DNA from 3 places in the Hahella sp. CR1 genome. Region 1 is predicted to be linked to each of the others. Evidence: predicted binding sites of a transcription regulator. Region 1 holds the regulator's gene; each other region holds the start of a gene.
What was found. The regulator LexA, encoded in region 1, represses DNA repair genes until DNA is damaged. The targets are predictions, from matches to a motif close to TACTGTNTANNTANACAGTA.
Positions count from the first base shown of each region.

Region 2: a site for LexA is predicted at 2,454-2,473, ahead of uvrD (DNA helicase II). Genes of this name have one in related genera too.
Region 3: a site for LexA is predicted at 2,628-2,647, ahead of ONV78_RS25545 (PA0069 family radical SAM protein). Genes of this name have one in related genera too.

Region 1 covers NZ_JAPELK010000017.1:102,013-106,784, forward strand. Annotated here, with positions in the region: gene ONV78_RS28330 (DUF1329 domain-containing protein) at 1-1,132, opposite strand, end outside; gene ONV78_RS28335 (DUF6586 family protein) at 1,687-2,145, shown strand; gene ONV78_RS28340 (hypothetical protein) at 2,304-2,549, shown strand; gene lexA (transcriptional repressor LexA) at 2,595-3,197, opposite strand; partial or broken gene ONV78_RS28350 (NAD(P)H-dependent oxidoreductase) at 3,452-4,033, shown strand; partial or broken gene ONV78_RS28355 (collagenase) at 4,276-4,772, shown strand, end outside.
Region 2 covers NZ_JAPELK010000005.1:221,487-226,258, reverse strand. Annotated here, with positions in the region: gene uvrD (DNA helicase II) at 55-2,220, opposite strand; gene ONV78_RS14215 (EAL domain-containing protein) at 2,627-4,772, shown strand, end outside.
Region 3 covers NZ_JAPELK010000013.1:48,260-53,031, forward strand. Annotated here, with positions in the region: gene ONV78_RS25530 (hypothetical protein) at 166-429, shown strand; gene ONV78_RS25535 (transglycosylase SLT domain-containing protein) at 540-1,298, opposite strand; gene ONV78_RS25540 (phospholipase A) at 1,467-2,486, opposite strand; gene ONV78_RS25545 (PA0069 family radical SAM protein) at 2,663-3,754, shown strand; gene ONV78_RS25550 (thioesterase family protein) at 3,784-4,572, opposite strand.

The DNA of each region.
Region 1 (4,772 bases):
TTTCTTCGTTATCCAAACCGTCGACGAAATAACGCCCTGACTTCAGGTCGTAAATAACCTCCAGTGTGGTCCAGGGAGCTTTCACCTCGTAGTAATTCACCAAGTGGGCTTCCGATACGCGCCACCGTTCACCTTTATCGTCATAATCCTCCGCAACCAGCAGTTGCCAGGAGTCCTCATCAAAGTACATGCGGCGCTTGTGATAGATGTGACCCAGCCCTTCGCGCAGGATGCCTTCCACCACCCACACCCGGTGTGCTTCGTAGCGAGCATGCTCTTGATTGATGTGGCCGGGACGCACGATATCGTTCATGCGCAGGTTGCTGGAGTGCAACTGGTAAGCGTTGTAAGGCACATACATGACCTTCTTGGCGATCAGCGTCCATTCATATTGGTCCGGCGCCCCGTTGTACATATCAATCTGGTCGGTAGTTCGCAGCCCTTCGCTATTTGGGGCCTCGGCGTCGTAAGCCAGATTAGGGGAGCGTCGCAGGCGACGTTCACCGGCCTGATAGCGCCAGGACTGTCTGGGAGAGCGAATCTGATCCAGCGTCTCATGCACCAGGTTCATGGTTCCTGCGAGCTTGGCGGGAGCGACGACCTCCGTCTTGAGATAGAAGATTTTGTTATCGATGTCTTCCGGGCGATTGTGCTGCTGAGCATACACAAAGAAATACTCATAGTCGGTTGTCACCGGCGTGTAAGAACCGTCTGGAAGTGTGGCGGCGAACGAAGAACGAAATGAAGCCTCTTCACCCCGGTAGCGCAGGATATGGTTCCAGATAATCTCCACTCCCTGATTGGGGATCGGAAATGGACTGGTGATCAGCGATCCTTTAACGCCTGTTCCACGAGGCATTAGTTCCGCTTTCGCGGCGTTCTGCTTAAGGGCTGCGTAGACGTGGTCAGGGTAAGACGCGCTGCGGCGGCTGGGATACACTTTCAGAATGTAATCGCTTGGATACTTCTGCAGCAGAGCCTTGTGGCCTTCGGTCAGTTTGTCTGAATAATCCTGTGCATTGCTGGCGTTAATGATGAAGCGTGGAACGTCCGCATCGAAAGGGTCAGCATGCCATTTGTCTGGATTGTAATTCGCAGGCGGCTGCTTAATGCCTCCATCCCAAGAGGGCACTTCACCCCCTTCGCTACCAGCCCTCTCGGCGCCAAGCGGCGTGAGATCCCGGTCCAAACGTGCAACCTGATCTGGCGGCGCCTTAGCTGGGGCGTTTTGCGCGATTAGTGAAAATACGAGTAATACCAGTGCGTTATTTATATTTTTTCTTGCGTTACGGCTATAAGCCATGTCTTTCTCACTCTCTTTCTAGAAGTAACAGACAGTTCCCTTACTTTCTCTCCCTGGACAAAATTATAGCAGTCTAAAATATTATTCTAGTTTTCTCACTAGCGCCTTTGTTAGCGTTTATGGCGGGTTGCTGCTGAACGTTAACTTGTGTAAGGGGCGAGCCTGAGGATCGGGTGCTAAGCTATGAGAAAGGGGCTGCTGATAGATTGTCGCCATTTTTACGGAAACCTGAGTCGGATTTAGGTGGCAATGGTAGGAAATTTAGGCGTCTAAACGAATCGGAATTGCGCCTCAGGAAATAGTCCGGAGGGGAATTTTTTATTAAAGAACTTATGGTTAAAAACCTATACACTAACAAAGAGCAATTGTTGATGAGTTAAGGTATGTCCGATAAGTGGCTGACTTATGTTAATGAAAACCTGTTTTTCGCCAAGCTGCAGTTGCAGTGGAGGGATGCACCCTCAACGGTGGCGGAAAAGCAATGCGCCGGACGGGCGGCTTTGCGTTTTCTGCAGCAGGCATATGTCGGCTTCTTGAATGAGCTTGCGGAGCAGCGTCGCATCAAAGTTAAAATTGAGACGCTCGCTGACTTGGAAGGACAGTTGGAAGTTGAATCGCCAGAAGTAATCAGCATGAAGCTGGCGGCGGCTCAACCCGATTCCTGGCTGGCTCAACTGCTGAAACAATTTGGGGAAATATCTCGCCCCCGAAAAAATGAAACGCCGCAAAATGAAAATATTATCGCCGCCACGTCAGCTCCATATGTGATGGAGTTAGTGGTGATACTGGAGTCCATGCAGGCGTTCATCAACGAGATGAGAGAGCACAGTTTTGAGTGGTAGAGGTAAGCTTGAATGAAAGAAACCCTCTCAGGCCTCGACTGATAACAGCTTAGGAAAATGAATGAGGCGCCTGTGGCTAGTTTTCTGATTTGTTCGCTCCCGGGTGTTGGGACGATGGAAAACATTTCAGTGAGAACTTACGAGTAGGAGATTTGGAAATGGCATCAAGCTTCTTTGAAATTGTTCAATTGCCGAATGGCGATTTCGCTTTGCAACCCATGGGAGGCGGAAGCGAACATTTGGTGAAAATCAGCTTCGGTCAGGAAGCCAAGGCATATCTGGCGGAAAATGACGCAGCTGTTGCGCATGCAATGATTAATGCGGCGATTAAATTGGTAGGAGATATGCGGGAAGAGGCGATTCGTCAGTCTGAGGCGGAAGAAAAGCCGAAAACCGTACACTAAAGGCCCCGGCTGCCCATACAAGGGCAGTCGGCGCTTCGTTCCCTGTTAGCGGCGAATAACGCCGACGCCCAGTCCTTCGATGTCCAGCGGTTGTTGTGACAGATTCACTTCAATTGGCTCAAACTCTTCGTTTTCCGGCAATAAAAGCACTTTGTTTTTTTGACGCTGAAAGCGCTTTACGGTCACTTCATCGCCAATACGCGCAACCACAATTTGCCCGTTGTGGATATCGGTCGTGCGATGCACCGCCAGTAAATCACCGTCGAGTATTCCCACGTCCTTCATGCTCATGCCTTTGACACGAAGAAAATAATCGGCGGAAGGAGTAAAGAAGGATGGAGGCAGTTCGCAATACTCTTCAATATTTTCCTGGGCCAGAATGGGGTAGCCCGCTGCAACCTGACCGACAATTGGAATCCCCTGATTTTGCGTTTCCGTCGCTGGCAACCTGATGCCGCGAGAGGCGCCGGGAACCATCTCGATAGCGCCTTTCTTCGCCAGAGCTTTCAGGTGCTCTTCCGCAGCGTTAGCGGAGCGAAACCCCAGACGATTGGAAATTTCCGCCCGGGTAGGTGGATAACCCGTTTCCTCAATATGCTCGCGAATCAGTTGTAAAACCTGCTCCTGGCGCTTGGTTAGCTTAATCACTCCACCCTCCGGGGACCCTAAAAGGTCTGATAAAATTCTGTGTATACTATATGTTTATCCATGTCTGTTTATGTATACAGTAATGGATTGGGCAAGTAAAGAAAAAATGTCTAAGTGACTGAGGTTTAAGATGAAAACTCTCATGGCGGACCGCTTATCAAGTAAAGCTGTTGAATATTGATCAGCAACAAATGCCCGTCTTGGTTAATCGAGAAAAATATAAAACAGATGGTTAGTCTCTCAGGGAGCAGCCTATGGGTTCGCGTATTTTGATTATTCAGGGACACCCTGATCCACGGGGAGGCCGGTATTGTCATGCCTTGGCTGACGCGTATGCAGACGGCGCGGAGGCGGCGGGGCATGAGGTGCGTAGGCTGGCGGTGGCGACAATGAATTTTCCCTAGTTGCGTTCAAAGCAGGAGTTTGAAGAACAACCGCCGCCGGAATCGATTATCGCTGCGCAGAAAGAAATCCAATGGGCCGAATGTCTGTTTATTGTTTATCCGCTATGGATGGGAGATCTTCCTGCGATATTAAAAGCATTCCTGGAGCAGACGCTGCGGCCGGGGTTTGCTGTAAGCGGTGGCGATAAGTGGCCCAAAAGGCTATTGAAAGGGCGCAGAGCGCGTATTGTCGTAACGATGGGGATGCCTGCGTTTGTCTATCGCTGGTTTTATCGTTCGCATAGTTTAAAAAGTCTAAAACGTAATATCTTGGGTATTTGTGGCGTTTCGCCGGTCCAGGCGTCGCTGATTGGCGCGGTGGAGGATTCTGATTCGCGGTCCCGAAAACACTGGCTGGATAGAATGCGCAGGTACGGCGGTAAAGCGATATAGCCTTTGGTTTAGTCATTGCCTTATCTGCTTGGTGGCTTTGATACAATTTGATGCTTTTCTTAGACAGACCGATAACTTCTATCGGTATATCTTCATGGCCCGTGCGGTAAAGCTCATGATCCGCAGCGTACTTTTCATATCAGTTGTAAATCTCTTCAGGAATCGTCATGGCGCCAGCGAACAGATGGTTTAGAGCCCCCTTTGTGGTTGGCGTTGTCTTTCTTATTCTCACTGTCAGCGCAATGACATGGTCAAAGGGCGGTGGGGAGCTTTTTAAGTATTTTCGACACAACTCGGAGCAGCCGGAAAAGTTATCAGAATTGCCTCCACCGCTGCCGGCATACAGTCGAGCAAAAGAGGACGAATCATACTACAAGGAAGAGAGTAAGCCTGACTGCTATTTGAATGGTCTTTCGGGGCTCTCGGGTGACGAATTTGTTCTGGCCATATGGGGAATGGATCATTATTGTGTGAGGGACTTGGTCTTCATGGAGGAACAAGCTCTTCTCAATATATTCTCGGAAGCCAACATGTCAGTCGTGGCGCAAGCGGCCACTTCAGAATCATCTTATTTTCAAGACGATAATATCTATGAACTGACGAACCTCATTCAATATCTGCATGTGGGATATGTGCTGGAAAGAAACCGCCCGCGTAAGAAGAAGCTATATGGAAAGGCGTTGCAGAAACAGGTTGCGGTAGTCGTCGTTCAAGTGACCAATAATGCTCTGCAAGGCGC
Region 2 (4,772 bases), on a different contig from region 1:
GGACACTGGCGAAGCGCACGCAAAATCTAACGGATCACTTAACAGTCAGGCCGCTCAAATCACTTCCAGTTTGGCGTATGAAAGCACCAGCCATTTACTGCCCTGATCGTCGAAGTTCACCTGAATCCGGGAATGCGGACCACTGCCTTCATAGTTCAGCACCACGCCTTCGCCAAACTTTTCATGTCGCACCCGTTGCCCAAGGGAAATACCCGACTGCTGCGCGGATTCGCCAATTGCCCCATGCGCCGGACCACGATCCCAAAACATAGGTTTGCTCACGACGGAGCGCAAACGCACTTCACGTAATAATTCATTGGGAATTTCGCGGACAAAGCGAGAGATAGAGTGGTATTTATCCTGACCGTACAAGCGGCGGCTTTCCGCGAAAGTAAGCACCAGCTTTTCCATGGCGCGCGTGATGCCGACGTAGCACAATCGACGCTCTTCTTCCAAGCGACCCGCCTCTTCCAGCGCCATTGAGTGAGGAAACAGTTCTTCCTCCATGCCTGTCAGGAACACCAAAGGAAACTCCAAACCTTTAGCGGAGTGCAGCGTCATAAGCTGCACTGCATCTTGATCCGCATCCGCCTGCCGTTCGCCAGCATCCAGCGCCGCCTGAGTCAGGAACTCCGCCAGCGGCGATTCATTGTCGAGCGTCTCGTACTCAGCAACCGCATTCACCAGCTCCAGCAGGTTTTCCTTGCGCGCTTCCGCCTTATCTCCTTTTTCGTTGGCGTGGTGCTCCAGTATGCCGCTGACATCCAGCATATGCTTGGTCAGATCCTGCAAACTGTTCTCTTTGGCAAACTCACGCAGGGTTTCGACTATTTCAATAAAGTGCTTCAGGCCGGTCCCCGCCTTGCCTTTGATCAGGCCTGCGCCAACCGCCGCCACCGTGGTCTGCCACAACGACCCTCGGCGCTCGCGAGCCGCGTCGCGCAATGTCTCCAATGACTTGGCGCCAACGCCCCGAGGCGGAACATTGACCACCCGCTCAAAGGCGGCGTCATCATGAGCGAAATGAGCCAGACGCAAATACGCCACAGCGTTTTTAACTTCCAAGCGATCATAGAAGCGCAACCCCCCATAAATTCGATAAGGCACACTGTGGCGAATCAGCGCTTCTTCCAATACCCGCGACTGCACGTTGGAACGGTACAGCAGCGCCACTTCCGAACGGGAACGCCCCTGATTCACCCAGGACTGCACGGACTCAACAATATAGTTGGCTTCATCCTGCTCGTTAAACGCGGCGTACACATCAATCACCTCGCCTTCGCCCTGATCCGTCCAGAGCTGCTTGCCAAGGCGACTCGGATTGTGGGCAATGACGTGGTTGGCGGCCCGCAAAATGGTCTGTGTCGAGCGGTAGTTTTGTTCCAGACGCACCAACGCCGCTTCGCCGAAGTCATTCTGGAAACGCTGGATATTCTCAATCTTGGCTCCGCGCCAGCCGTAAATGGACTGGTCATCGTCTCCAACTACGGTCATAGGGACGCGGTCCCCCGCCAGCACGCGCAGCCATGCATATTGAATGGTGTTGGTATCCTGAAACTCATCAACCAGAATATGTTGGAAGCGTTGCTGATAGTGCTGTAACAGATCCGGCTTTTGCAGCCAGATTTCATGAGAGCGCAGCAGTAACTCGCCAAAATCCACCAGTCCGCTTTGCCGACAATATTCGTCGTAACGCTGGTATATCTTGTTCATGGTCTGCCGCCAAGCGTCGCTACCCGGCTCAATGTTTTCCGGTCGCATCCCTTCGTCTTTCTGGCTGTTGATAAAATATTGCGCCTGGCGCGCTGGCCACTTGGACTCATCCAGTCCCAGCTCGCGAATCACACGTTTCAGCATGCGCTGTTGGTCATCGGAGTCTATGACCTGAAAGTTTTCCGGCAGGCCGGCTTCCCGCCAGTGGGCGCGCAGCAGTCGATGCGCCAGACTGTGAAAGGTGCCAAGCCACATGCCGCGAGTAGGAATATGCAACAGCGACTCCACCCGCTCACGCATTTCCCGTGCCGCCTTATTGGTGAACGTCACCGCCATTATTGCATGAGCGCCAATACGCTCGACTTGAATCAACCATGCCATGCGGTGCACAAGAACGCGGGTTTTGCCGCTACCGGCGCCTGCCAGAACCAGCAGGTTGCGGGCGCTGGCGGTAACCGCCTCACGTTGAGCATCGTTAAGCGGGTCCAATACCGCCGTTACGTCCATTGCTGAGACTTACCTCTCTTTGTTTGAAGGGCTTTGTTGTTAACGGCTTTCCGCGTATGACATGTCAGGAAAATTAACCGCAGACCAATCTCCGATTTTATTCGAAGTGCTTGTGCGCGAGTTCACTATCGGGTTAAATGGGACAACGAACAAAAAATAACAAAATGTTACATACAGTAAGCACACTGAACCGCTAAACCGGAGTCGCCGCTTTGCATATTTGCGGCGATTAATACTGGATAATTTTACAGCCTATTACAACATTGCATCGCTGCTTTCCAGGTTCGCCAACCGTCAAAAGCAGATATGACGGGTTTGTTTGTGCGGCGGGATTCCAGTGAAATCGGACAATTATACTAACATGCACCCCGGGACAAACGATATTCAAGCAAGCAGTTTAAAGCTGATGTCGACCATGGCGCGCCCTAAACCTCTCATGGTGCGTCGGGAGCAACTCATAAAGCTGGGGCGTCGCAGTCGCCACGCCGCCGCATTGCTTTTTTTAATCACCATGGGGTTTGTCGCCACCGCCTTTCCCCATCAGGCCATAGAGCCTCTGATCGGCCTCGCTGCGCTGGGAGCTTTCTGCGCAGTCTTGCTCGTCGCCTTCGGCTCACAGGCTCAGGCGCAATTACAGAATGAGAGCGCCAACCTGCCTCGCAACGTCGCCAACCTCAGCAGGCTTTATGTATTACTCAGCGCCATAATCGCCACCGTGTTGGGGCCGATAACCGCATACGTCATCATGGATCTCCCCGCTTCCTGGCTGGACAGCGCCACTATCGCCCAGTTTGTCGGCGCGGGTCTTCTATCCTTTTTCCTTGGCGTCTGGCGCACCCCGTTTATTGTTCTCAGCGCGATGCCTCTTCTGTGGCTTGCAGTGCTGCTAAACGGCAGACAGCCCCTGCCTCAAGAGTTACTGACCAACGCCGCCATTCTCAGCGTCTTTCTCTATCCGCTCGCCGCGCTATGGTATCTCGCCTCCAGTCGCTACCTTAATCAGAATCTGCAGATGCAAGGCTTGATCGCCTACCTGGATAACGCCCGCTCCGCGTCAGAACAGCTTAATCAGCAGCTCGCCCATGAAATAACCTACCGAGAAGAGATTGAACAGGAGTTGCGGGAAACGCAAAAGGAGCTGGAAGGCGCAATCTGCGAGCGCACCCACGAATTGTCCGAAGCCAACCGTATTCTGAGTCAGCAAATCATACTACGGAAAAATATCAGCGATGCGCTGATGAAAAGCCAGACCCGTTTATCGCAAGCCATTGAAGCCACCGGGTTGGCCTTGTGGGATTGGGATATTCCGAGAAACTCCCTTTATCAATCATTCTTTCACGACGCCTTTGGTCCTCGTGAAATGTCGGCGACCGCTTTCGTTGAGCGCATGCACGGGCTGATACACCCTGACGATCGCCCACGCATTAGAAAAGAAATGATGCTGTGCCTGAAAGGTTTGAGTAACACTTATCGGGTGCAGTATCGCGTCATCACCGCCAAAGACGCCTGGATCTGGGTTGAGGATTGCGGAAAACCAGTCAGCTTCGACAAGCTTGGCCGCATTACCCGCATGATTGGGTCACGCAGAGATATCAGCAAAGAGAAAAGCCGCGATGAGCAGCTGCTTCTCGCCAAGTCTGTGTTTGACCATACTCCCCAGGGCGTCTTCGCATTGGATACCGAGTTCCGCTTCCTCACCGTCAACAATGCATTCAGCCAGATTACAGGTTATGAAACAGAAGAAGTGATCGGTAGCAGTCTTGAGGATTTCAGCCAGGCGCCCAACAAGCGACAAGTATTCAGCCGAATCCGCGATGAGCTGTCTTTGCGAGGCCGTTGGCAAGGCGAGTTATATGAAAAGCGCAAGTCCGGCGAATTCTATTGTCAGTGGCTGCAGATTACTTCGATCATCAATACAGAAGGCGCCACCACCCATTACGCAGGCCTGTTTTCCGACCTGACTGAGCGTAAACAGGCGGACGAGAAGCTCCACTATCTGCTGAACTATGACGAATTGACCGGGCTGGCGAATCGCATGCTGTTCCGCGAGCGACTGGATAAAATTCTCCGCAAAGTGCGGGAGCAAGGACTCAGCATTAATATGCTGCTGCTGAATGTCGACCGCTTTCGGCAAGTGAACGAAAGCCTGGGTCAGGACCGAGGAGATGAGCTGTTAAAGCAGGTTGCTACACGCATCTCACAAACCGCATCCCACGCCCATACTTTGGCGCGCCTCGGCAGCGATGAGTTTGCAATTCTCACCCCGGCGAAAAGTCGCTCCCAGATGAGCCGTTTCTGTGACCAACTGCTGGACGAACTGAAAGCGCCCTTCAATATCGACGGACATGAGTTTTACGTTTCAACCTCAATAGGCGTCACTCAAGCCCCAGACAACGGCTGGGAAATCCAAACCCTGATGCAGCAAGCCAATATGGCGGTGCGGCAGGCCAAATACCTCGGCGGTAACACCTATGAGTTTTACAGCCGCATGTTGCGCAGCATGTCGCGCATGCGCCTGGAAGTAGAGACCGAACTACGCCGAGCGATACAAA
Region 3 (4,772 bases), on a different contig from region 1:
ATGCTCGCTCAGCTCGTCATTCGAATTTGTCAAAACCCGTACTCTACGCAAGGTCTGGCCCAAGATAAAGTCAAATTCGCATTGCTACGTAGCGGCTTGTACGCATTTTGAGCAAGGTCTGCAATCACTAAGATCGCCTCACTCCATTTAACAAAGGAGGCTAACTTGTTATTCAAAATTTTCGTTCAGCAGAAAGAGCAGTTGGCCGCAGCCAAGCCTTCCGCTCCGCAGCTTCCAGCAAAATTTCCAGTGCTCGGAGCCAAACTGGCCCCGTTCCTGTTTCCATTTTGCATGAGTGCGTTCCTGGTGATGATGGCGATGGATTATCTCATTTCAGGACATTGGCAGGCGGCGCCTTACTACTTAAGCGCCAGTATTGTTTTGGCGAGCATTATCGCCGCAGTAAGAACCATCAAGAAAAAGCAGTAGCCGGATTTATCCGCCCTCTCATTCATAATAAGAGCTTATTCGCTCATCCCTAACGCTACTTTCCACAGGCTGGAAACCCGAGTCACCGCAGGCGACTAAAAACAATAAGCCTACGCGGGCCGACCGGAAAGCTTGGCGAACTCATCCATATAACGCATCACTTTTCTGACGTACTGATATGTCTCCGTGGGCGCGTCCTGCTGCAGCGCTTTTAACACTTGCTCACGAGTTTGTACTGGGAATTTTCCGACGATTTTCCGTCGTACATTGCTTGGCCCCCAGTTGTAGGCCGCCAGCACCAGCATGGTCTGCACCGTCCGATCTTCGACCTGACCAAAGTAGCGGTGCCTCAGAATTTTCAGATAAGCGCCGCCCAGCTTGAGATTGGTATAAGGGTCAGCCAGTTCCTTTTCCGTAGGGTTTCGCGACTTTTTGTACAGGCGCTTGTAGGCTTCACGACCTCCCGCTCCCGCCACCACCTGCATCAGGCCCATAGCGCCCCTGTCGCTACGCACGTCTGACCGCAAACTGGATTCCGTTCTGGCGACGGCGTATAGCAGACGTTCTTCCATATCCAGCTCTACCGCCACCTTGCGCACTTCTTTGGCGTAAGCGTATTGAGGCACATGACCCGGAAAGCGATCCGCATCGTGAATCGGATCAGCATTGGAATAGTAAGCGGCGTGCAAGGCGTCAGCGTCTGGCAGTAACTGCCCGTGACTAGTTTGAGCATTAAACAGGCTCTGCATCCCTCCGAAACGCCAGGCGCTGACTACCAGGCCGAGCATGCAGGCGGCGATAAATGCGATAAACAGTGGCGTGATATATTGTTCAATTAAAGGATGAGCGGCGACCACTTTCTGCTTCATTCCCACTTTCTCCATCACATCTGTATGGAGCCATTCTAATTTTCGAGGGAATTTAAGCTGTTTAAGCCGCGTTGGTATTTTGTTATTGAAAATTAAGCAAAAGCAAAATAATTAAAAAACCTCGCCGGCGCGATGGCGTCGGGCCGGCGGACTCGTCAGACATTTAGTTTAATACCAGTCTGTGAGCAACACCCCAAAGCCAATCCTTTGCGTGCGGTGGTTATAGTCGATCAGACTCTCGCCATAGCCATCGTAATACTCAATATATCCCTTCAAACGCCCCTGCAAGGGGAAGCTGTAGGACAATTGCACCGTGGTGTGGTTGTCATTGCGGCGGAAGTTGTTGAACAGGCGCATACTGGCCACGTTCTCATTATGCTTATAGGTCGCCCCAAACTCTGCGTACCCCATATAGTTGTGAATATCGGGGTTGTCGTCGTCATCCCCGCTTTCCGGCAGTCGCCACCAGGGTTTAACGCTGAAAGTCATACTTCCCTGATTGAACAGGAACGCCGTATAGATGCGGTTCCAGCTTCGCGACGTCGGCTCGGTGCGCCCATTCGACTGATGACTCAATCCCAGCACATAGTGCTCAGAGGTGTAGCCAAACAGGCTCAGGTTATTACGGAACAAAAAAATCAGCTCGGGCTCGTAATTGGTTTCCCGAAAGGGCGCGGACAGTGACTGGTTATACAACTGCCAGAAAGAGACCTGAGTATAAGCAAACCAGAGGCTCATGGGCTCGGGGATAAAGTTACGCGCCAATTGCACTTTGAAACTAATCTGGAACTTGGTCTCCGAGTGCTTTTGACTCTCCAGGTCCATACTAGGCTCTCTGGTCGGGCTGTATGGCATCTCGTTGGGGTCGTCCACATAGGAATACAACAGCAGATAGTTGGGCTTGTGAGGGATAATGAGGAATCGGTTGTCGGAGAAAGTCGTTTCAAACTCCAGGCGCTTATCGATATCGCTGGGTTGCCGGATATCGCCTAGGGGGTCATCATTCTGCTCCTCTACCGCGCCCGTTTGGGGGTCGTCTTCCTTACCCAGAGATTTGGCTACGCTGTCATAACAAATCAGGCGTTGCTGTACATCCTCCAGCTCATAGCACGCCAATATAGGCGTCTCGTTTTCTTCGGCGAAAACCGTCGTCGCCCCGAGTAACAAAAGACACAATCCCCAACGCATTAAATCACCATTTCTTCCTAACCCACTGAAGCAAAAGCGTATTTAACATCATACGCGAAAGCTTACAATCATTTATGTTTGAGCCCGAAATTACGATCCGAACATACCGCAGAAAATTCCTGTTGCCGTTCCCAAACAAAATACTGTACATTTAAACAGTATTTTGGAGGCAGGTTATGCAATACGGCGAAGCAAGCAAAGGGCGTGGAACCGGGACCAATCCACACAATCGTTTTCACCCGCAACGCAGCGAGAGCGATCCCGCTGAAATCGCCGCGTGGAGCGAAGTCCACGACGAAGCTTATCAGAAGCACCCGCAAACGGAATATATCCAGCAAAGCTGTCAGTCCATTGTCAGCAAGAATAATTCCCCCGATATTCCCTTCACTTACTCCATCAATCCCTACCAGGGATGTGAACATGGATGCGTCTACTGCTACGCCCGCCCCAGTCATGAGTACCTGGATCTGTCGCTGGGCCTCGACTTTGAAACCAAGATCTACTGCAAAACCAATGCCGCGGAAAAGCTGCGGGTCTTTCTGGATCAGCGCAATTACCGCTGCGAAACCATTGCTATCGGCGGCAACACCGACCCATATCAGCCCTCCGAAAGGCAACTGAAAATCACCCGCAGTCTGCTCAATGTCATGGTGGATACCAAGCACCCGGTTACGCTGATCACCAAGAGCAACCTCATACTGCGCGATATTGATCTATTGCGGGAGCTGGCGTTTCAGAACCTGGTCAAAGTCATGATCAGCGTCACCACCATGGACGTGAAACTGAAAAATATCCTGGAACCCCGCGCGGCGAGTCCCAAAGCGCGTCTCAAAGCGATAGAGACCTTGCGCCGGGAAGGCATCCCCGTTGGCGTCATGGTGGCTCCGGTAATCCCCGGCATCAACGATCCGGAAATTGAAGATATCGTTACCCAATGCGCCAACGCCGGCGCACTCAATGCCGGCTATATCCTGTTGCGATTGCCTCATCAGTTAAAGGAGCTTTACGAAAACTGGCTGCAGCAGCACTATCCGCTGCGCAAGGAGAAGGCGCTCAACTTGCTGAGAGAGTGCAGAAATGGCGAGCTGTATCAGTCTGATTTCCGCACTCGCCAAAGCGGCGTGGGACACTTCGCCCGTCTGATCGAGCAACGCTTTAGTATCGCCGCCAAGCGCAATGGACTTAATCTACGACGGGACTCTCCACTGCGCACGGACCTGTTCACTCCGCCAGGGGCATCCAGGCAGATTGATCTGTTTTCCTTGTAGAGCGAGCCCTATGGCTCGCTCTGTACGGCTTAGCCGAATACCGTTACAGTCTGCTGGCTGAGCGCCACCAACTCGCCTTTGGCGTTCCACAACTTGGAGCGGGTATAAGCATACCCTTCCGAAGCGTGCTCAACGTATGCCTTATACAGACACAGCTCATCCGGCTGAATTGATGGCGTTGGCTGCGGGAACTGAATAGACCAGGTCAGCGTGCTGGCGGGAGCCGGCGCTTTCACCCAAGATAAGGTCGCTGGCGGCCAGGCGTCCACCAATCCAAGAATGTGACCTAAAGTAATCGCAGGCTCCGGCTGGCGGAAGCGCACCCAGCCACCCATTTCTCGCGACTGCACGCCGGAGAACGGCAGGTTGCCATAGGCGTAGTAGTAGTTGAAATGCTGGGTAAACTCGGGCGTGACGCCTTTAATGTAGGGCATTTCAATACACTGATCAGGAGCCTTCGCTTCTGGCGTCGCTTCCCCGGACGCATTGATGATGGTGTCCCGCGCCTTGCCGAAACTGGCGAAAGCCGTGGCTTTCACTTCCCCTTGTTGAATAGCGCGGCCCAACACCTGGCTGACTGAACCGCCTTCGCGCAATAACTCGCTGGCGATGGTCAATTTAGTAGGGGCGACGGGGGAAACGAACGAGATATTAAATTCACGCAGTGGGCGATCCTCGGAGAGCGACTGGCGCATGGCTTCGTAGATAAACGCCGCTACCAGCCCTCCAAAGGTCGAGCGACCTTGGGACCAGTCCTCGGCGATTTCTACATCGCATACTGAGTCGCTAACTTCTCCCAGGAGCTTGGAAAAAAGCATTGGAATTCACCTTTATTGCTTACATTGCTTCATGACGAAAAATGTCCTGGCCTCCTGACGTCATACTGCTACACGCCATCAGGCGCACACAGGATCGGGCGTTATTCGCCGGTCGCCGTCATTTGCGACCGAACGATGTTTACAGCATTAACTTTAAATTGCAAGGCTCCACCATCCCCCTTCCAGCCAGTTTCAATTCC